3 regions of the Paenibacillus sp. P36 genome follow, and region 2 is predicted to be linked to each of the others. Evidence: riboswitches for the same ligand, from Rfam matches in the RefSeq annotation. Region 2 holds a riboswitch; each other region holds the start of a gene.
The links. Region 2 has a riboswitch for cyclic di-AMP ahead of ACKTT9_RS06115 (stalk domain-containing protein). Riboswitches for the same ligand answer to the same signal wherever they lie in the genome.

Region 1 (7,530 bases), 310 kb from region 2:
GAGAATACCGAAACCATGTACAGAGCCATGTGCAAGGCCGAGCTTGATCAATTCGCAGAAAATTCTGGACTTACTTCAAGAGTGAACAATAAGGGGCATGAAACCGGGCAGCAATTCGTTTCAGATAATTTAGAGTATTCCAAGAAATTAGCGTTCGCTGACTGGAAAGAGGGCTTCGCTAAGAAGGACGTTCAATTGATGGATAGTTATAAGTATATGGTAGAGCTACATTATGTTCGGGGAACAATGGCAGATCTGATCGGTTCCGATAATGCGCGTGTTGGTAGCGGCGACAACAAATCACAGGAATTATATCCTAATGTTAGACCTCAAGGAAAGGATGAACACGGGGTAGCAATCGTGAAGTCAGAACCACTTAAGGGTGGGAGAGCAACAAATATAGGATTTCAACCACGAACGAGAGATAAAGATGCAAGGAGTGATACAAATAGAAAACTGGTTTATGCAGTTCTTGTTGGGCAAATTGATGGCATCGAATAAGAGAAAATTAGTCGCCGGGACAAATTAAATGGGTTTAATAACAAGGACCGCTTCTAGGAGAACTGGGAGAAAACAAAGAAGACAGCTCAACACGGGGCTGTTTTTCTGTTTTACTTAATACTGCCTGGCTGCTGGCTCTGACAGCGTCTCAGCAGCATTACACCATTTGGGTATGAGAATTGTATTAAAACGTTTTTTAGAAACCTATTATGTCAGTGATAAAACCTCCTACTGAATAAGTTGATCTTTCTATTATGTACATTGATGATGATTGAAGAAGTACTAATATGCAACAGTGTTAATGTAATACTAATACTAGAAGTTACAGACAAAATTCGTTCTTTATGCAGCGATACTAAAGAAGAACCTAGTCGATTATGTGCACTTACTCTAACAGTATTAAACGATTTAAATATTGATCCCTCCGAAAATTGCTAATAGACATTGAGGAAGGAATTATCGATATTTCAGATAGACCAAATTTTAAATTGAAAATAGATAAAACTCTTTGCTAGATGCAGCCGAATCCCTTATAGATCAAGGTCATGTCAAAGGTTCGTTTAAACTGATAATCAAAAAAATGCGCGATTAGTTATATGCCGGTTATGTGGACTACGGTTGCAGCACTTTTGAAACAAAATTACATGTATTCACTTATATTGAAACGTTGACATAATGCTGTCATATAAGAATTGATATGCTACTACTATCATATAAGACGATTATTGTTGAGTTTAAACTTAAAAGAGGCTTCTTGCAGTGTCATAGCTTCGCTTGTTATTCGAGATCGTTGTCTCAACCAGCCTCAAACATGTTTCTACAAGTAGGGGGTGAACAGTTTAGCGGACGGGATCGCGGTCCCACGGGCAGAGACGTTCGCCCCCGGCTACCGTTACTAAACCTCTAAAATACAAAAGAGGTCAACCAGTAAAAACTGGTTAACCTCATAATACGAACGGGCAGATTAACGGAACTTACAATACCTGGAAGCGTATAATTAATGAAAGACCAACGGTGGAGGTGGGGCATGACTAAACCGAATATGGGACTAAGAATGGCTTGGATTATTCCAAATGTATTAATGTACATTTTTTTCCTGGTTCTCTCTGTGTTTGTATTTGCGAATTCAGAAGGGCTAAACGATATCAATCGACTTGGGATATGGCTTGTTATCCTTATTTTATTATTGTTAATTGCACTTTTCGGGTCATACCGAATTTGGTCTTGGATACAAAAGGGGAAGTTGTAGATTAGGCTGCCAGTATGATTCGGTGGCCTCACACCCTCAGGTGAGCGGAAAAGTATCGTGAAGCGTTGGCTAAAGAGGTGGAACGGAGTACTTGGAATCAGATTGAATTAAAGTGAGTTGCCGCGTATTAAACGCGGCTATTCTTTTTTCTAAAGTTATATAATTCGAGTTGATTTCTAACGGAAGTGATGAGCAGATGGCTTTTCCATATTTCATTGACAATGCTCTTAGGATCGTGCGGTCCCTTGTCGCCAAACATATTGAACATCAACATGAGAGTAAGTTTATTGTCGGGAGTTTCTTCGCAAGAGATGCTCTCGTTCATCGAACCGTCCTGGTCGTAGTCAACGTCTGCACCGAATAACAAGCTGATTGTTGGCGTTTTCGAACCAAGAGAATTGCCGAACCATATTTTCACACACCTGACTTCAACTGGCCTGTAACGAACAATCGGTATATGTGCTTCTTTTCCGTCACTTTTTCATCCGTATAGTGAAATTCCATGTGACGTTTTTTACACTCCAGGGGGATAGTAATAAGGCGGCGGTTTAATCCAGCCACGCTTTCTCATTAATGATCGGTAAGGAGCACTGAATTGCAAGAGCCTGCTCATTGACCTGAGCAAAATAATGGTGACATCGGTTCTTAAACCCTGTGAAACCCCTTGCCCACACAAGGCGATACAAGCTGTTATTTTGCCAATGATGAGATTGGCTATTTCATCGTCTGTAAATTTTACGCCAAGAGGAATTTGGTTAGATTCGGAATCCGGTTTTTCCGCTGACACAGAGGGCAATGGAACGCCTTCCTTGATCAAAAAATCCCTGACCATTTCAATATCTTGTAGTGATTCATGAACCGCGTTCTCGACAGCATGCCTTAATTCAGCATCGGTAGTCGTATTTAATGCGATTTTATAGATAACCTGTCCCTCTTCATAGATGGTAAGAAGTGTCCATAATGTCATTACTTCACCTACATGCAACGGTGGTACTGGCTCTTCATCCAATAACGAGCCCAAGACACTCTTAATCGCGTCCCAGAATGTTGTCATATTTGGAAACACCTCCAATAACAACTATCCCCTAGAATAGTGAAGATTATACGCGCCTATACATTTGAAGTATATTTTGGATTTATATAAGTTTCCTTTGAGTCATCAAAGTATTAAGAAATTATATTGGGAAATGAAGTCATTCACACCACTTAGTATTTCGATGAGAATTAAATACGTTGATATGTAGGCAGTTTAAGATGAACTAAAACAGCAACAAGTTCTTGGACTTTATTTCCAAGACTTCCGCCAAAAGCGATGGCTCCCACTTTACCGATGGGAAAACCAAACGATATCATTGCACAGTAAATTATCAATGAACAAGGATGCTGAAACTGTGGCAAGAAAGGGTTATCCTCAACGTCCAAAATGGCTATGGATCGAGAAATAGTGCCAAGTCCAATTTCTTCGTTCAAACCAATAATCGCTACTTTTTTATTATTTTGCTGATACGTCATAACAGTTTTTGCAACAGCGGTTAGGGCAGAATGATTCCAAACGTGGGAGGAAGGAAAATCAATAATGATAGTTTGTGGCTAAAAATTATTTTGGATTTTTATAGTAATGAAAATCTTCGTTTGATGTTTGACGAATACAACATTGTTGTGTAATATAAAACTACGCTTAATTTCCGGATTGATAAATTCTGGAAAGCGGGGGAACCAATTTTCTGGGGCGAATCTTTAAGTAGGGAACCATCTTTCCCGAGCCCGGCAGCTAACCTCGTCAGCAGTGGATGGGTCAGCTTTTTATTATGCAAATAATTGCATTTTTGACCCGTAGAACGGGTCTTCTTGTTTAATTAGGCCTGTTTTGAAGGATTGAATCGTATTTATTTTACGATTTACACCCTCATACGGGTCTATTTTATTTGTCTTATTACACCCATCCATGACCATATATAGCAAAGGAGGTTATCGTTTTAGAATCATTAACCACCCTTAAACATCTAATAGCAGCTTTTCAAGGAGGATCATCGATGGCACAGCCGAAATACATTACCGATATTGATAAAATCACGGAGATTCCAGAGCAGGAACGAAGTAAACTGAAAGCAATTACGGAAAAGTTCGTATTTCGTGTGAATGATTATTACTTGAATTTGATTGATTGGTCTGACCCGAGCGATCCGATAAAAAAGCTAATCATCCCTAATGAAGGGGAACTATCGGAGTATGGACGTTGGGATGCTTCTGATGAAGACACAAACTATGTTGTCCCTGGTTGCCAACATAAATATAAAACAACGGCATTATTACTAGTTTCTGAAGTTTGCGGAGCCTATTGCCGATATTGCTTCCGCAAAAGGCTGTTTCGAAATGACGTGAATGAAGCAGTTGCAAACGTTGATCCCGGATTGGCATATATTGAAAACCACCCTGAAATTAATAATGTATTGCTGACGGGCGGAGATAGTTTAATCCTAGCAACATCGAAACTCAGAAAAATAATTGAGCGATTACGTGAAATTGATCATGTGAAAATTATTCGATTGGGCTCTAAAATTCCTGTTTTTAACCCCATGAGGATTTATGAAGACGAAGCTTTACTTGAACTTATAAGAACATATTCTACAGTCGATAAGCGTATTTATGTGATGGCACATATTAATCATCCAAGAGAAATTACAAAAGAAGCAAAAAGGGCTTTCGAAGCTTTACATAACGCAGGAGCAATCGTTGTCAATCAGACCCCTGTACTTAAAGGAATTAACGATGATCCCTTCGTTTTGGCTGAGTTGCTTGATAAGTTATCTTGGGCAGGAGTAACACCGTATTACTTTTTTATTAACCGTCCTGTTGCCGGTAATCGAGAATTTGTATTACCACTAGAAAGAGTATACCGGTTAGTTGAAAGTGCGAAGTCCTTAACATCTGGTCTTGGAAAAAGAGTGCGATTATCCATGAGTCATACGTCAGGTAAAATTGAAATACTAGCGATTGAGGGTGGCAAGGCATACTTAAAATATCATCAGTCTCGAGATAACGAATATGGGAAATTTATGGTGCTGGATTGCCCTGCTGACGCAGCATGGTTCGATGATCTGCCCGGAAGTGAGTATCTATGGAATAGGCCAAAGAAAATAGCAGCCGATGTTATCTCTGCGAATGATCTTCCGGACTTGCCTCTGCATTAACACAAAAGAATGATGAGGTTAAACTTGGAGGAGTCTGTCAATTAAGGGGCTCCTCTTGTTTTTTTAGGCGTACAAAAAGTGTTCAAGAACTTTTGGAGGTAAGTCATGCTAACCATATACGCGATGTTAGAAGAAATTCAAAAAAGAATCGATTACTTAAAATCTAAGGAAATTGAATATAAGAAGGTAAATAATGTAAGCGGTCGGCTAAATACCAAAACAAGACGGCAAGAATTACAGTGGCTAGTGGGTACTATTTGTGGAGAACATGCTGTTGAAAAAAAGACAGATGGGATTGAATCATTATGATTATGAAAACAAAAGAAGGTAAGATCATCGAAATTCTGTTCAAAGATGAACATATTTTAGTATATGTGATGATGGGTGGAAGCGGCCTATGAATGAGTTGAAAGAACCGACCATGAGAGATGTACAAACAAAACGTAAGCTTGAAAATCCAACTGATAAATTGAAGTGGAGATAATGAACCACGAATATACACATAATAGCAACAAGGCTCATCATAGGAGGTTTCAATGATCCACTACTGGCTTGTACTGCTCGGAATCGCAGTTGCGATCGCTTATGTAGCAGATAAAATAAAACAACCGTATCCAACATTACTTGTTGTTGCAGGGCTTTTGCTTGGTATTTTTCCCATTAATGCTCTTAATGAATTTAAAACCTATGTGTCTTCGGATCATGTCTTTCAAACGGCCGTGATTTTAATTTTCTTATCGGCGCTAATCGGAGATGCTGCACTTAAGCTTCCTTTTGGAGAGATTAAGGAAAACAAACGTCCGATATTATTACTGGCGTTATTAGGAACGTTTATGACATTTATTCTGGTAGCCGGGCTTTCATATTTCTTATTGGGCCTGGACTTACAAAAGTCGCTTGTCTTTGGCGCATTGATGGCAGCCACAGACCCGGTCTCCGTATTAACGATCTTTAAGTCAATGGGTTTGAACAAGAAGTTGTCCATTATCGTTGAGGGAGAGAGTTTGGCGAATGACGGAGTAGCTGTTGTTCTTTTTAAAATAGCCCTAGTAACGACGGTACTAAGCATGTCTGGCGTACTACATGGATCATTGGAGTTTGTCAAAGTAGTTCTAGGAGGCATCGTTATTGGTGTTGTAACTGGCTACATAGCCTCAAAAATAACCTCAAGCATCGATAATTATTTAGTGGAGATTGGGCTTTCAATTGTCCTCTTTTATGGAGCATTCGAATTAGCGGAAATGTTCCATTTCTCCGGTGTCATTTCCGTTGTATTTGCAGGACTCTTGTTAGGAACTTACGGTAAAAATATCGGCATGTCCGATTTAACCCATGACAAAATGGACTCTTTTTGGGAAACAATTGCTTTTATTGCAAACGCATTGATCTTTCTCATGGTTGGTCTTGAAATTTCAAATATTAACTTCACTGAGAAGTGGATTGAAATCGGTGGAAGCATTCTCATTGTACTTGCGGCAAGGTTCATTGCAGTCTATGCTAGTCTTATCTTTGATAAAGAAATACCTCCTATCTGGAAGCCGATTATTGCATGGGGCGGATTAAAAGGATCTCTGTCTATTGCGTTAATCTTGAGCATTTCTCCGGATTTTGATGGCCGTGACTTAATATTAGCTATGACGTTTAGTAATGTTGTTTTTTCACTGCTTGTTCAAGGAACAACAATAAGCCCACTTGTAAAGAAACTCAACGTTAAGTAAATCACTAATATTGACGTAGACCACTTTGAGATGAAATGATCTTCAAGTGGTTTATTCATGTTCTGCTACGAAGGCATTTATGAGTGAAAACTATTCATGGTACTCCAGTTATATCTGGATAGAATATTAATTTCGAGGGAAAATATGGAGATAAGAAAGACCACTGAAAGTTGGAAAGAGGGAGTTCGTTAATGGAGCGACAGCATCGCCAAATCACAATCATTCAAACGGCGATTATTCTGATTAGTGCGATTGTTGGGGTAGGCGTGTTAGCACTTTCGCTTTTTGCTGTAAGGGCTGCTGATACAGGGGCGCCACTTGTAACGCTCTTCGGCTTCTTAATTGGTCTATTCGGACTTTGGTCAGTAACGAAATTAGGTATGCGATTCCCCTCACAATCAATTATTCAATATAGCGAGGATTTAATTGGAAAAACAATTGCACGGATTTTCAGCTTGATGATCATTGCTTTTTTTTGCTTTCTCACAGCTTTTGCTTCACGTGAATTTGGGGAAGTTATTGTTACTTCGGTATTAGTAAAGACCCCCTTAGAGGTTACAGTTATTGTAATGCTGCTTCTCGCTGCTGTTTCAGCCCGTGCAGATATTACTACTTTTGCATATATTCATCATTTTTATTTCCCTTTCATCATATTTCCTGTGTTATTAATCGTGGTGTTCTCGCTAAAGAATGCTAATCTAATTAACCTTTTACCTCCATTGGGAAATGAACCAAATAATTTCTTTGGGGGCATGTTTACGATGGCTGCCTTATTTCAGGGTTCTTTTATCATGACAATCATAATCCCTGCTATGCGGAACCCGGAAAAAGCTATGATTGCCAGCTATATTGGAATTTCAATACCTGGGGT
Region 2 (7,530 bases):
TCCATTTGCTTCTCCTCTCGTCAGCAGAACTGTTTTCCTATATTCCACTACCATCACCATCAATTAACAACACGAACCAACTATACATTTTCCACTGCATCTGTAGCTAGAATCGGCACTCGAATTTCGATACGCGTACCCCGATCAGGAGCCGTAATAATGTCAACAGAGCCGCCAATTTCGTTAACCCGCTCCTTCATCGATACGATGCCGTAGGAGGTAAGCTTCTTCGCATCCAGTTCAAAACCGACACCATCATCGCGGATCGCCAGGCGAACGCCGTCAGCGCGGTGCAGCAGCTTAACCTCGAGCTTATTCGCTTTGGAATGACGCAATGCATTCGAGAGAGCTTCCTGTACGATCCGGAACAGGTGATCCTCAATGCCTTTATTTAAACGAATCTCTTCGTCCATATCCCACGTAATCGCCATCGGCACCTTGGCCGCCAGCTCTTTGAGAAGCTCAACAAGCCCTTCGGACAATCGTTTTCCTTCCAAATGGATAGGCCGCAAATGAAGCAGCAGCGCCCTCATCTCCGATTGCGCAACAGAAGCCATCTCCTCAATCAGATGAATCTGCCGTTTGGCTTTCTCGAAATCCTTGTCCAAAGTCCGGCCAACAGCCGTTGCGGTCATCGAAATCGCGAACAATTGCTGGCTGACCGCATCGTGCAGCTCCCGCGCTAATCGCTGCCGTTCTTCAATAACAGCCGACAATTTCGCTTTCTCCGCAAGCTCGGCATTATTGTTAGATAGTCGCTGCAGGGAAGTAACCTGCTCTTCCCAACGTTTCATAATGCGACCGAGCTGCTCGCCGAGACGCCCGATCTCATCTTCGCCATTCTGGAAGCCTTCGCGGGCGAAGGTCCCTTTTTCAAGCAAAATCATCGTCTCCATCAGCGGCTCAAGCCGGCGTGTAATCCGTGAGCTGTTCCAGTAACCGTACCCTGCACCAATGCCTCCGATAATCACGATGGCCATGAAAACGAATTTCACACCTTCTTGCCAGCTCGTAAATGGTGTGATTAGATTGTTTGAGTTCATGAAATAGATGATAGCGCCAAATACAAAAAAACTAAAAATAATCGATTCAGCCATACTGCGCCATATCATATTTGTTAATCTGCGTTTATAGCCGTCCAATATGCGCTGAACCTCCTCTAGACGTTACATCACTTTAATTTTAATATCTCCTACAATATACGAAAGCACAAGTTTCACGCGGTGGTCGCAGCTCTCATAATTGGACGATTGCCACTGTAATTTGTTCATTACGCCTGATTCACGCTCACTTGCAACTTGAATTTGGCCAAATGTAACGGATGCTCCTACGGAGACGCCAATATCATCTGGTACCTTTATATCTACATCGCCTATCACACCTTGCAGAATAAGCGTTGTTTCCTTTTGCTCCAGTATGGCAAGCGAGAGATCGATATACGTCTCCCCGATAATGTACCACGTTGAACTATTGCGCATGATCCAAGGCTCACGCCCCAAGCGAACGCTGTCCATCAGCTTCTGCTTCTGAATATAGGTGTCATCTTTATGCACTTGCTTGGACCGTATGAAAAAGAATCCTAATGAAATCAAAACGATAGATAAAACAATCGTAATATGATCACCAAACAGAATCACAGCCCCTACTCCGATGAGCACAAAACCTTTGCGCTCTTTGCGGGAACGGACCCGATGAATGCCCAGCAAGACGAGGATTATCGCAAGAATGGGGAAAAAGCCTATCGTATGATCCAGAAGCAAAAAAAGACCGGCGCCAATCAGCACAAGAGCTGTATTCCGGTTGCGGTTGTTTTTAGTTTCTTCGCCCATCGCTGCACCTCCTCTGGCTGCCGATTAATTCGTTCATATAGATTCCTAGCATACCATAAGAATGGACAGCCTCCAAGATGCAAATCCTTGCCCAGCAAGGCTCTAGCATGAGGAATGGAGGCCGGAACCCGACTGCGCCGCATACTGTGCGCAGCGCAGTACAATCACGCGAGGCTTATTTCTTGTCGCGCCAATCCTGCTGAAGCTTGCGCATCTCTTGCTTGAGGTTGCTGCCGGCCTCCTTCAGCGTCTCTTTCGACACGCGCCCCGCCACGCGCAAGCCCTGCAGCGCTTCCCGGCCGAGCTCGCGGCCGGTCGCTTCCAGCTCGCGCAATGCTTCGCGAGCTTCTTCCTTGGACAGCCCGCTTCGCGGCTGTCCTGTTCCTGCTGTGCGGCCGGCACGCAGCGCCGCCAGCTCGTCTGCGAGCGCCAGGCAGACGTCCTGGCTGCTCGCGTACTGCGCGCGGTACTGCGCGCAGGCTGCTTCCAAGCGCAGCTTCTCTTGCAGCGCCATGCGCGCCAGCTCTTCGTCGCCTGCGCGCATGGCCAGCTCGGCCTGCTCGGCGCGCAGCTGCGCCATCTCCTGCGCGTCGACGCTTTGCTTGCGCAGCTCAATCGTACGCTGCAGCGCCTCCTCGTAGCGCTCCTCCAGCTCGGCTATGCCGCGCGATGCTCCCGCGTGTCCAGCGTGGCTGGAATGGCTGGAGTGGCCGCCTCCCCGTTCATGCAGGTCCAGCTTGCTTGCTGCCTCCTGCCAGGCCATATCGGCCATTTTACCAATTCGATCAAATACGCTCATCATCCACACCCCCTATGTTCCTGTTGATTAAAGTCTGAACTCCGCCGAATCGTTTGGTTTTTTTAGCATGCGATAGCCGTAATACATTAACCACACTGCAAACACAATCGCTAGGAATCCAGATAATTTTGTAATTAATATCAAAGCGCCAATGCCAAAAATCAGCCATCCCATCTTCTTGCCATGAGTTATCCCCACATAACCAAGCCCCACCATCGCCACAGGAACCAGCAGTCCCATGACATGAAAATGCATGCCAACTTGATGCATACAAATGAGAAAGCCAACTGCTATCAGAATGAGCGCCCAACTTTTTGATCGATTCATGCTCACTATTGCACCGCCCTTCGCGTAATCTTCTTGCTACTATCGTAGCCGAAATGGATTCACGTCAAAACGGACTCCCGACTGTTTTTGTACCTAGACCTAAGTCCAGTATGGTCTAAGACCTTTAACCATATTTTGGGCGTTGTTTCCATTATTCTATCAATGATAGAATATTTGAAGCCGAGTCCGGTGCACAGACAAAGTGCCGGTACGGGGGACGATTTACATGGGGTGAATATTTGCTCTGTACGCAGAGCAGACTAGGGAGAACCTTCTTCCCGAACCCGTCAACTAACCTCGGAGGCTCATTTTGAAGGAGGATTACCAATTGAATATGTTTACAAAAGGGTTAGCGTGCCTTGCTGTGTCCTTCACAGTTTTGGCAGGAGGCTTTCTTTCCCCATTTTCGGGACATGCTTATGCACAAGCCGCGAGTATGGACGTGAAAGTGCAAGTCAACGATGACCTGGTTCAATTTCCGGATGCCCAGCCTTATTTGGATGACAACCACGCTACACAAGTACCGATCCGTTTCGTAACTGAGAAACTGGGTTATGATGTACAATGGCAAAAGGAAGGCGACGCAATTAAAGTCACACTGAACAATGACAAGCATTCTATTTCCTTGGTGTCAGGTCAAAAAGAGGCCGAAATCGATAGCACTCCTGTCGAGATGGACACACACGCTGAGTTCCAAAACGGACGTGTCTACGTGCCGCTTCGGTTCTTAAGCAATGCTTCCGACATTCCCGTTCAGTGGGATGCAAGCAGCAATCTAGCGATTTTAAGTAAAGACGGCAATCATCACGCACCTGATTATGAGCTATTTGAGTCAACAGCTTACTCCGCTGATCCTTCTGAAAATGGAGGCTTTGGAGCATTGGACTATATGGGGAATCCATTAGGAATCGGAACCGTCGCTGTAGATCCATCGGTTATTCCACTTGGATCTAAGCTCTATATAGAAGGTTATGATTTCAACGGCCTGCCAAAAGGCGGCATGTATGCTTATGCAACGGATACCGGTGGTTCCATCAAAGGCAAACGCATTGACATTTACATTCCAGGCTCCCAGCAGTCCTTACGCAAATTCGGCTTCCAAACTGTAAAAGTGTACAAACTAAACCCGTGATAATCACGGGTTTTTTAATTTTGACGAACAGCCCGTGAATATCAGGATGCTAGCCGTTGCTTGTATCTTGCTCCTGCGCCGAGTTATTTGCTTACAAAACACTCAATCCCCTGAAATAGAGCCCCACAGTTCCCTTATAGGTCGGGGGATGTGCGATGCGTGTGCTGTGCAAATGCAGTGCGAGTGAAGCCCGCACGAAGACCTCTCAGCGAAACTACAGTCCGCTATTTGTTTGAAAAGCTCGCTTCTGATCCAGCGAGGGGAACTGGAGTCCTCTATTCCCTCGTTCTAGGCTGAAATTTCCGAGAGAAAGCGCACTAACAAAAAACGGCCCCGGAACACCGGGACCGAATCCTAAAAGAAATCCGCCAAATACGTCGTACGCTGCGGAATTGCCGCTTCCAACCGAGTAACCAGTTCCTGCGAGCCTTGAAGCCGCTCGATTTTGGCCATAAAGCCCGCCTTTTGATAACTCATAAATAAGGCAGTCAACGTTTGAATACTACAGCTCAGTATACGCTCATCCGCTGGTTGCTCACCCTCAGCTAACTTGATGACCTCCGCTTTTTCCCCACCGCTGCCAGTGAATTGCAATTGGAAAACGCCATCGTTCCAGTCCGCATGCGGATCAGAAATTCGCAAATAGATCGGCTCAACCTCTTTGCGCGGTTCAAACCGATACTGTTTCAGGAAAGCTTCCACATCGATAATACGCGCCGAAAAATACGTTATTTTCTCCTGCTTGAACTTAGGATCATGCACCAAGAAAGGAAGCTGATCATCCGCTGGCGCTTTAACCTCCACCTTCGAGATCATGGAATCATGATCCGCTATGAACTTCCATAACCCGCGTCTCGTTTCTTCATCCAAAAACACCATCTCATGAATGGTCGCCGTATACTCTTTTACTTGATAAAAGACGTACCCCGTCCGTTCACCCTTGGCATTAACATAGAGGGCTACCGTACCTTTTTTGTTTTTAAAATATCGATTGTTCCACCAATTTGCGTCCCGCTCCATCATTCCATTGAATTGCAGGGCATACTGTTCATAAATAGGATTCAAAAGCTCCCATTCCCTCGTCACACGAACGATTGAACTGCCTTCTGGAGCATAGAATTTTGGAAGTTTATCCGCAGGAATTTCATATTTCAGGTAGTCAATATACGTCTCCCAGCCATACTTCCGATAAAATTCGAACTTAAACGGAGATAGAAAGGAGACGGTCTGCCCTTGCTCTTTCATCACCTTGAGCGCTTGAAGCAGCAGCTTCGCGACCATTCCGTTGCGCCTGTACTCCGGCCAAGTTGCTACTCCCGCAATACCGCCCATGGCAAAACGCTGACCATTCAGCCACGTATGAAATTGGTTAATTTGAAGCTTAGCAGCTAGTTTCCCCTGAACAAAATAGCCCCAAATTTGCTTCGGATCTGTCCAACTGCTGCGGTCTTCCTGCTCTTCTGCGCTCAGTTCATATTGAAAAGCAAACTGGGATAATGCAAGACTCTCCGGCAATTCCTGTTGTTCCAATGTTCGAATTTCACTCATTATGTATCACCTCATGTACAAGTATACTGGAAAATCATTGACAATACCTATGCCTATTTAGGCGTTCTCCATTTAGAAATCAGGGCATACGTCCAATCAACGAATGTCTCTACGTCATATGATGTTGATGTATAGTGATTCAACCCACTTAAATACTTAAGAACCGGAGGGGATACTATGTCATATGCAGCTGGTTGTGGTACTGGATACGGATCTGGATACGGATCTGTAGGTGTCGTTCTTGTCCTTTATGTTCTGCTTGTTATCATCTTGGCTACTTTCGCAATCTAATCTTGCCTTCATTCCAACCTGACTATTCCTTGTAAAAAGACCTGCTTGCACTAACTTCTTTGAAAGAAGATGAGTGATCGGCAGGTCTTTTTTTATTTGATCGGATAGATAAGAACACGTTCGCCCCTCGCAAAACCTGAGCCTCCGGCAGGCAGTTGAATCAAACAATCCGCATCTTTAATGGAAACCATGATGCTCGACTTATCAATGCCGGAAGGCTTAACCCGCAAACAACCATTCTCGACATGCGTTGTCCCTCGGACATAACGCGGGAATGCCGAGCCTTTGTCGTAATCCACATCCAAATAAGCTGTCATGGCTTCGGGGCAAGGAGATAGGCAGCCTGACATCGCTTTAATCAGCGGCTTGGCAAATAGCTCAAAGCCTACAAACGATGCGCCCGGATTACCGGAGAGCGAGAGCAGAAGCCTATTCTCCCAAAAGGCTGCGCTCGTCGGCGTGCCTGGCCGCATCGCCACTTTATTAAACAGGAGCTTACCCGCAAACCTTCCAAACAAATTCACCAGAACATCATAGTCACCAACAGAGACACCGCCGGAGGTGATAACAAGATCAACTTTGCCTAATGTCTCCAGCAGAGCGTCTTCCACCTCTTCTACATTGTCCGAGAGCGCGTGCATAATCACCGCTTCTCCGCCCGCTGCTTCGACTTGCGCAGCAAGCATGTAGCTGTTGCTGTTACGTATTCGTCCAGGCTGCAGCGCTTCCTCAACATTCAATAACTCAGAGCCTGTTGAAAAAATCGCTACCCTCGGTTTGCGGAAAACCGTCACGAAGGAATAACCAAAAGTCGCTAATATCGCCGCTTCACCAGGCCCGATTTGTGATCCTTGCGGAAGCAATAACTCCTGCGCGGCTATTTCCCCGGCAATAGGAGTTATGTTGCTGCCCACGGGTATATTTTTCTTAATGCAGACCTGAGTCGAGCTTACCCCCGCGTCCAGTAAGGGAAGTGCATCCGTCATTTCCAGCATCACCACGCAATCCGCTCCATCTGGAACAGGCGCTCCCGTCATGATCCGGGATGCAGCACCTGAATACACAGTAAGCTCAGGAACCGTTCCGCTTGGAATATGCTCAATGACACGCAAAATAGCAGGATTTTCTGGCGATGCCTGTTCAATATCCGCAGCGCAAACCGCGTATCCGTCCACGCCGGATCGGCGAAAATGAGGCACGGGATGATCGGCATAAATATCCTTGGCTAATCGCCTGTTGAACGCAGCGGACAACGGTACAATTTCCGTTTCAGTAAGTTCGACATACTCGGAAAGCACGCTTCGAGCTTCTTCCACCGAAATGACTTTGCGCCCGAATTTAAGCTTCACATCGCTATTCACTAACGTCCGTTCCTCCTATGGGCTAACCGCCAATTTGCGACATCCGGCGAAGTGTTGGTGTATGAGACTGGCTTTCATTCAGCAGTGCCTGCGCCATTTCATGATTTTGCGGCTTGATATCCAAAGCACGGAAGAAAAGGTCTTCCATTGCCGAATCATTCCCAATATAAGTCCGAACATTGAATTCATCTGACCAATACAAGCATGGCTTCACATTACCATCTGCCGTAATTCGCAGGCGAT
Region 3 (7,530 bases), 290 kb from region 2:
TCGGTATACCTATTATCATGTGCTCTATGTTGGAATGATTAATATCATGATGTTCGTACCAACGTTACTCATAAGAGATCGTTTTAATGGCGCAATTTCAGGAATGCTCATTGCAATGGTGATAGGCACCATCATTTCATTCGTTATGATGGCTTGCTTTGAAAAGTTTCCCGGATTGGGTTTTCCAGAAATATGTGATCTTTACCTCCCAAGATGGTTTACCACTATCAACAGCTTATTTGTGGGTTTATTTATCTGGCTTCCAGCTGGAATTATTGTTATATATGCCTATTCAGAGACAGCCCGTATGTTCTTTTATCCAGACGTAAATCCTTATATAAATCTGTTTTTAATGGTTAGCGCTGCCCTATGGGCGAGTACTCGGTCAACCCGATCCGTCCAGTTTATTCATGAAATCATGATGCTTATAATCTCTCCTTTGCTTTTTTTGTTTCTAGTTAAAGCTATGGTTAATGAAAACTTTAGTTGGGACGCAATCCGTTACGTAGCCGGATACGTGAACAAACCGCCATCCTTCATGACAATTGTTTCAGCCACCTTTTTGTTTTCCGGTCATTTCAGCCTTGTTCTTTTTAATCGCTTGCATGTTGAGGGATTTCGTTTTCGAAATCGATGGGTCGTACCCTTGTTCGGGTGTTTCTTCTTACTGGTTACTTTTTTTGTGCCAATCGGATTCCACGGCACAGTTGGTGTAGGCGATTACGTTTACATTTGGAGTATGACGGCAGACTCCATGATCATGGAGTATGGTTTCATTAATCGGGTTTTGTTTGTCTTTCTACTGCTCTTCACTGGATTATCGCTGCTCTTTGTCATGAACACATGGCACACAACCATCATGTTAATTAGATATGTAATTAACCGTTCAGTAGCTGTTGAAGAAGAACCGGTACCGAAGATGAATATCTGGTTAGCTTTAGGTGCAGGGATCTTGTCTTTCATTTTTATGCGCTTTGTAAACGTAGAAAGAAACCAGGTTATCTCTGAGATATGGCTCATTGCTCGATTTTTCACCGAAATCATATTCATTTTTATGATGCTCTATTTTGTATGGAGAAAAAAGAAGGAGAACGTTTTTACATGAGGATTCTACTATTCATCGTCTTTTTACTCTACCTTTGTTTGTCTCTTGGAGGGTGTAGCTTTAAGGACATTGATAAAAGATTCTTCGTCGTAGCCATGGGGGTGGATTGGACTGGAAAAAAGGAAAATCCTTATTTGGTAACACTTCGTCTCGCAATACCAGCATCCAAGATTGGCGAAGGGCTAGCGGAGAGTCAGATCGAGCATTTGGAAGCCCCGAGCATAGCGGAAGCAGTTAGAAATATTAAAGCTCATGTCGATAAAGAGCTCGATTTCGGACATTGCCGGATGTTTTTATTCGGTAACAGCTTAGTAAAAGAGTCGATGGAGGAACCGCTAAGTTGGCTAGCAAGAAGAAGAGACATTCAACTGATTTCCTATATGGCATTAGCTGAACCAAGCGCAAACAAGCTACTAAAAGCAAGTCCATCAACAGAAAGATTGGCGGGTAACTCCTTTTTCTTAACTTTTGGAAAAGAAGGGACAGTTTCGCCTTACACTGTGACCGCGTTTCTATTCGATAATTTCCGTCGATTCAAAGAAAAGGGACTCGATCCCTACCTGCCCATCGTTAGCTTTGATGGGGATTCATATGTTGTCGAGAAGCTTGCTTTACTTGATAAAATGAAAGAAAAACTTGTCTTAAACCCGAAAGAAACAAAACTGTATAACATGACTGCGAATGAGTTTAGCCGATCAGGTATCCCTATTAACTATGAAGGAAAACGGTTGGCCTTTTACGTTTCGCGGGTGTCTAGTCATGTCACAATATCGAAAGATGAAATTCCAATCGTCAGTCTTAATCTCAAAATAAAGGGAATGATTGAAGAAAGCCCAATTAAGGTCAAGGACGCCAATTCCCTCCAGATCCAAAAAATGCTAGAAAAAAATGTTAACAAAACTGCAGAAGATTTGTTATATAAAATACGTGATGCCAATGTTGACCCCTACGGGTTCGGTCTTCATTATCTGAGTCAATATTTCGGTAAAGAGAAAGACTGGGAACATTGGCAAAACGTCTACTCTCAAATCAAATTTGACGTTAAAACTCAAATCATAATTGAAAGTACCGGACTTGTCCGTTGATGAAGAGACAAAGTCCGGTGATAACCTTTATGGAAGCAGCAGGAGCGAAGCTTCTTGATTATTATTGATGTATGTAAAATGGTCAGCTCCTAGAGCTCTGTATGTAACTCTTGCATTTCCACGTTTTGTTATCACATGTATGGACTTGGGATTCCAATCTTTACATATTTGAATATATCGGCAGCATAGATTAAAACTCACTTCAAACAAGTATACTTTGCTGATTCGTATCTGAGGTGCAGTCCAACTGCTTGCATCCTCGGTATTTACCATGATAATTCGATCAACGCCCATTGCTTCCAAGCGTTTTTTTCCGTAGTTGTTATTCGTAATCGCATAGTATTGAATTCCCTTGGTTCTTAATAAGTTAATAAATTCCTTTCCCGCTCGGTTCGGTGCGGAAACTAACACATATTCGGTGCAGGTTTGTTCCGATTTATTCAATTCTTTCTCCTCCTTATGGAAGACCACGAAAGCAACTGCTCGTATGCAGCTATCAGTCGTAACCACTCCAATAATACGCTTACGAAGTTAGCTGTCGGATTCGGGCGTGAGAATCGCCCTACACGGTGGTTCCGTGATTCACCCCACTATGCATAAATTACATGCATCAGTTTACTATGGTTCCCCCGCTCCTGAAGGCCAGGACTCAGCGTTATCAACATCACGATTTATTTACGAGTAGCATTTAACCAGAAACTGCCATGCAGTTTTCTCGGCTCCACAGTGACAATGAATGCTTTGTGATCAATAGCCAAGATGCAGTCATACAGAAACTTCTCGTTTTTGCGGCGTGCAAGAACTTCCAACACCATTCTCTCACCATCTCTTCCCCAACCAACCCAAGAGGTGACACCAAATCCTTCTTTCCGAAGATAAGCAGCCATATAACGATGCAGCTCATCTGTAATAACTTTAACCGTAACATATCCTAGTGCCAGTTTTTCTTCAATCCATGATCCAGCAAGCACACCTAATCCATATCCGATTGCATAAACAATTAAACATGCAGGTTGGTTAACATATTTAAGAACGATGTTAAGACCTATTACATAGATCAGAATCTCTAGCATACTGATCGCAGAAGCTGTATATTTTTCACCTTTAAGGGTCAAGATCATTCGAAGCGTAAAACAAGATACATAGACAATCTGAATCACAAGAATGCTGCATATGATCGTGAACACAACATCATCCTTTCGATACTGAGAGGACCCACCGTAAGGCAGGCCCCAAGCTGATAATTACCGAGTAGCGATGAAGTTTGGTCTAGGTTGTTTGCCCGAATAAGGCGCATTCAGCTTATTAAGTACACTATTGTAAACGATGAAAACATTGCTTCGCGGGTCTGGCGTAATGTTGCTATTGGAGCCATGCATCAGATTACAATCGAACAATAGTATGGAACCGGCTTTTCCAGTTGGAGCAACAATCCCACCTTGCTCCGCTAGGTAACTCAAACTATTCTGGTCAGGTACGCCATATTCTTGACGGCGGAGCGATGTCTTGTAATTGTCATCGGGCGTTTCTCCTACACAGGAAACAAATGTACGATGTGAACCTGGCATCACCATAAGAGGACCATTATTAGGCGTGTTATCTTCTAAAGCAATAGAACAACTGAGCGCTCTCATCCGCGGCATCCCATCCTCCACATGCCAGGTTTCGAAATCCGAGTGCCAATAAAATTCCTTGCCGGTAAAACCTTGTTTGAAATTTATTCTAGATTGATGCACATAAGTATCACTGCCCAGAATTTGCCGAACAATGGCCTCGATCCGCTGATGCTCAGCGATTTGTTTAAATGCTTCATCGTCCTGGTGTACAGCAAAGATGGACCGAACTTCATCACTTCCATGCTCTTTGATTACTTCTGGCTTTTCAAGATGACGACTTTGATCCCAGAGTCTTGCTAACTCCTTTTTCCAAATCTGCACCTGATTTTGATCAAAAAAAGATTCCAAAAACAAATAACCATTCTTATCATAAAAAGCTAGCTGTTCCTCACTGATTACGGACTGATTGATCGCATGATTGTAAACCGCTGGGTCTTGTCTTTCCAAGAGTCTTGGTTCTCTATAAATTCTTGAAGGGTATGCATCTTGCACACTGGAATGGTTTAACGCCACTTGTCCTTTGGATGTCATCATGGTTTCTACCGCCTTTCGTCCTTTAGCTTAATGGATATACGCCTTGAGCATCATGCACTTCACGACCTGTTGTCGGTGGATTAAACACACATATCATCCGCATTTCAGTCTTCCCGCGCAGCAAATGCTTCTCGTGACCATTTAAAACGTATAAGGTTCCAGCGTTGATCTGGTATATATCTCCGCTTTCCGCTAGCTCGATTTCTCCTTCTCCCTGAATGCAATACACCGCCTCAACATGATGTTGGTACCATATTTCGGTTTCAGTACCTGCTTTAATCGTCGTGTCATGCAGGGAAAAGCCAACGCGGTCGCTTTTTACAAGTAATCTCTTACTGCTCCAAGTTTTCGTATCTACATCAAATTCTGTGCCTGCAATATCATTGAGATATCTAACGATCATTGTTTCTCCTCCATTCTCCGCTATATGAACTCTCTAGGATTCCTCTGCAATTTCTTTGATGCTAGCGTGCAATCGTTCAAGACCTATCATTAGTTCTTTTTCTGTAATAATTAAAGGAGGCATTATTTTGGCCACTTCACTATCTGTACCGGATGTTTCCATGATCAAGCCTTTGGAGAAAGCCCGTTCACATATTTTTTCTGCTAAACCCTGAGTCTCAAAAGCAATGCCTTGCATCAGACCTCGCCCCCTCACTTGCCCTTTCAGCTCTGGGAATGCTGCGACCATATCCTGCAGTCGACTCTTTAGCATATCCCCTTTGGCAAGTATCTCGTCTGAGAAATGATCCGTTTCCCAGTATTTCAGTGCCTGGGCCGCTGTAACAAAGGCAAGATTATTTCCGCGAAATGTACCGTTATGCTCGCCAGGCTCCCAGATATCCAGTTCAGGACGAATGAGCGTCAAGGCCATGGGCAAGCCGTAACCACCAATCGATTTGGACAGACATACGATATCCGGCTTAATCCCGGCCTCCTCAAAGCTGAAGAAAGTTCCCGTTCGTCCACAACCCATCTGAACATCATCCACAATGAGCAGAATTCCCTGTTCTTTGCATAACATCTCCAAACTTCGCAGCCACTCTATACTTGCTACATTGATTCCTCCTTCACCTTGAATCGTTTCAACGATAATGGCGGCCGGCAGTGATACACCGCTCCCACTATCCTCGATATAATTTCCCATATATTCGATCGTATTGACTTGATCGCTCATGTAGCCGTCGTACGGCATAGAAACGGTATGATGCAAAGGTACACCAGCACCTTTTCTTTTAAATTTGTTGCCAGTAACCGACAGCGCCCCAAGCGTCATGCCATGAAAAGCGTTCGTAAAACCGATAATCGTAGAACGTCCTGTCACTTTACGCGCAAGCTTCAGGGCGCTTTCTACGGAATTGGCGCCGGTAGGACCTGGAAATTGAATTTTGTATGAGAGCCCTCTTGGTTGCATAATGATTCTCTGGAACTGTTCAAGAAAATATTCCTTAGCAGCTGTCGCCATATCCAGACTATGTGTGACGCCATCTTGCTGAATATACGCGATCAACTTTTTCTTGATATCGTCGTTGTTATGTCCATAATTCAGTGCACCTGCACCAGCAAAAAAATCCAGATATTCTTCGCCAGCAGCATCCCAGAGCGTACATCCCTTGGCTCTCGTAAAAATAGTAGGAAAAGAACGGCAGTAGCTTCGAACTTCCGATTCAAGCATTTCAAATACATGCAATGACGGTTTACCAGGGTCTAATACCTTCATGTAAGTAATCCTCCTAAAAGTTAAATAAGTTGATTTGCTAACACACTTTTTTAATTTTTGGGATGGGACCAATGACAATTAACTGCTCATCCTCATGTTTGCTATCCGGAAATAACGGGGAAGGAAAACCATCATTTTTCACGATTGACGCATGCAAATCCTGTGCAAATTTAGCAAATAATCGAATGGATGCAGCGTTACTAGGCGATATCGTAGTTTCGATATATCGGATCTTCGCACACATCTTAACAGAGATTAAATCCCTAAGTAGTGATTCGGCAATTCCCTTTCCCCTGTGTTCGGCATTGACTGCGATCTGCCAAACAAATAAATTTTCTGGGTTCGACGGTTGTATGAATGCGGTCACAAAACCCACTACCTTGCCATCTATTTCTGCAACGCGGCAGGTTTCTGAAAAGTATTTGCATAGCATGATATAGCAATATGCCGAGTTAATATCCAGATTTCCGCTGTCTACAGCCGCTTGCCATAAATATTGGCCATCTTGCGGGCTGACACTTCTAATTAAAACGTTATTTGCTTTCTTTTGAATCACCCTAACGCCTCCTTCTACTCAGCTGATGGGGAAGCTTGCGGGATCCCCCCCATAAACCACGTTTGCCGAAAACGACTTAAAAATGACTGCAGTCTGGGACTTTGCGGATTTTCAAAAATTTGCACTGGTGTTCCCTGCTCGATGATGGAGCCTCCATCTGTAAAAAGAATACGGTCGGCAACCTCTCTTGCGAAATCCATTTCATGTGAAATCAGCATCATGGCCATGTCACCTTGAGCGGCAAGATCCTTGATTACTGTAAGCACCTCTCCGACCAATTCAGGATCAAGAGCCGATGTCGCTTCATCAAAAAGCATAATTTTCGGCTGCATAACAACTGCTCTTGCTATGGCAACTCGCTGTTTCTGTCCCCCCGATAATCGAGCCGGATACTCATTGACCTTATCCGCAAGACCTACCTTTTCCAGCATTTCGATTGCACGTTCCTCAGCCTCTGCCCTTTTCAAGCCAAGCACGTGAATAGGTGCTTCCGTCACATTCTTAAGAATCGTCATATGGGGAAAAAGGTTGAAATGCTGAAACACCATGCCAATATTACTCCGTAAACGGTGCAAATGCTGCTCATTAGCTTGTATAAGCTTTCCATTGACTTCCTGATGCCATAATAGTTCACCATCTACTTCGATAGTGCCGGATGTAGGATGTTCCAACGTCATGAGCAGCCTGGCTAATGTCGTCTTGCCCGAGCCGCTCGGCCCAATCACAACCACCTTTTCCCCTGAATAGATATCCAAGTCAATATGTTTCAATACATGTATTGAGCCGTAAGATTTGCTGACATCTCGGTACCTGACGATGGGGACTTGATTCATATGCGGGTACCCCCTATGTTATTTTCTCTGAAAGCGTAGTTCGAGTTTTCTCACAAGCAACGATGAAGGATAACTGAGCAG

Region 1: another riboswitch for cyclic di-AMP. It lies ahead of ACKTT9_RS04675 (KamA family radical SAM protein); the one in region 2 lies ahead of ACKTT9_RS06115 (stalk domain-containing protein).
Region 3: another riboswitch for cyclic di-AMP. It lies ahead of ACKTT9_RS04775 (hypothetical protein); the one in region 2 lies ahead of ACKTT9_RS06115 (stalk domain-containing protein).

Annotation. Positions count from the first base shown of each region.
Region 1 is NZ_AP038372.1:1,006,148-1,013,677, forward strand. It holds gene ACKTT9_RS04655 (hypothetical protein) at 1-501, shown strand, start outside; gene ACKTT9_RS04660 (hypothetical protein) at 1,878-2,168, opposite strand; gene ACKTT9_RS04665 (DUF3231 family protein) at 2,265-2,804, opposite strand; gene ACKTT9_RS04670 (hypothetical protein) at 2,975-3,262, opposite strand; cyclic di-AMP (ydaO/yuaA leader) riboswitch at 3,416-3,551, shown strand; gene ACKTT9_RS04675 (KamA family radical SAM protein) at 3,784-4,941, shown strand; gene ACKTT9_RS04680 (hypothetical protein) at 5,047-5,250, shown strand; gene ACKTT9_RS04685 (cation:proton antiporter) at 5,478-6,659, shown strand; gene ACKTT9_RS04690 (endospore germination permease) at 6,851-7,530, shown strand, end outside.
Region 2 is NZ_AP038372.1:1,317,893-1,325,422, reverse strand. It holds gene ACKTT9_RS06140 (response regulator transcription factor) at 1-5, opposite strand, end outside; gene ACKTT9_RS06135 (sensor histidine kinase) at 81-1,142, opposite strand; gene liaF (cell wall-active antibiotics response protein LiaF) at 1,167-1,829, opposite strand; gene ACKTT9_RS06125 (PspA/IM30 family protein) at 2,005-2,631, opposite strand; gene ACKTT9_RS06120 (LiaF transmembrane domain-containing protein) at 2,656-2,955, opposite strand; cyclic di-AMP (ydaO/yuaA leader) riboswitch at 3,124-3,276, shown strand; gene ACKTT9_RS06115 (stalk domain-containing protein) at 3,290-4,087, shown strand; gene eis (enhanced intracellular survival protein Eis) at 4,442-5,635, opposite strand; gene ACKTT9_RS06105 (sporulation protein YjcZ) at 5,813-5,926, shown strand; gene glp (gephyrin-like molybdotransferase Glp) at 6,019-7,287, opposite strand; gene moaA (GTP 3',8-cyclase MoaA) at 7,310-7,530, opposite strand, start outside.
Region 3 is NZ_AP038372.1:1,025,473-1,033,002, reverse strand. It holds gene ACKTT9_RS04785 (hypothetical protein) at 1-1,105, shown strand, start outside; gene ACKTT9_RS04780 (Ger(x)C family spore germination protein) at 1,072-2,190, shown strand; gene ACKTT9_RS04775 (hypothetical protein) at 2,218-2,634, opposite strand; cyclic di-AMP (ydaO/yuaA leader) riboswitch at 2,695-2,855, opposite strand; gene ACKTT9_RS04770 (DUF2179 domain-containing protein) at 2,862-3,377, opposite strand; gene thpD (ectoine hydroxylase) at 3,435-4,340, opposite strand; gene ACKTT9_RS04760 (ectoine synthase) at 4,363-4,743, opposite strand; gene ectB (diaminobutyrate--2-oxoglutarate transaminase) at 4,777-6,060, opposite strand; gene ectA (diaminobutyrate acetyltransferase) at 6,098-6,616, opposite strand; gene ehuA (ectoine/hydroxyectoine ABC transporter ATP-binding protein EhuA) at 6,631-7,449, opposite strand; gene ehuD (ectoine/hydroxyectoine ABC transporter permease subunit EhuD) at 7,468-7,530, opposite strand, start outside.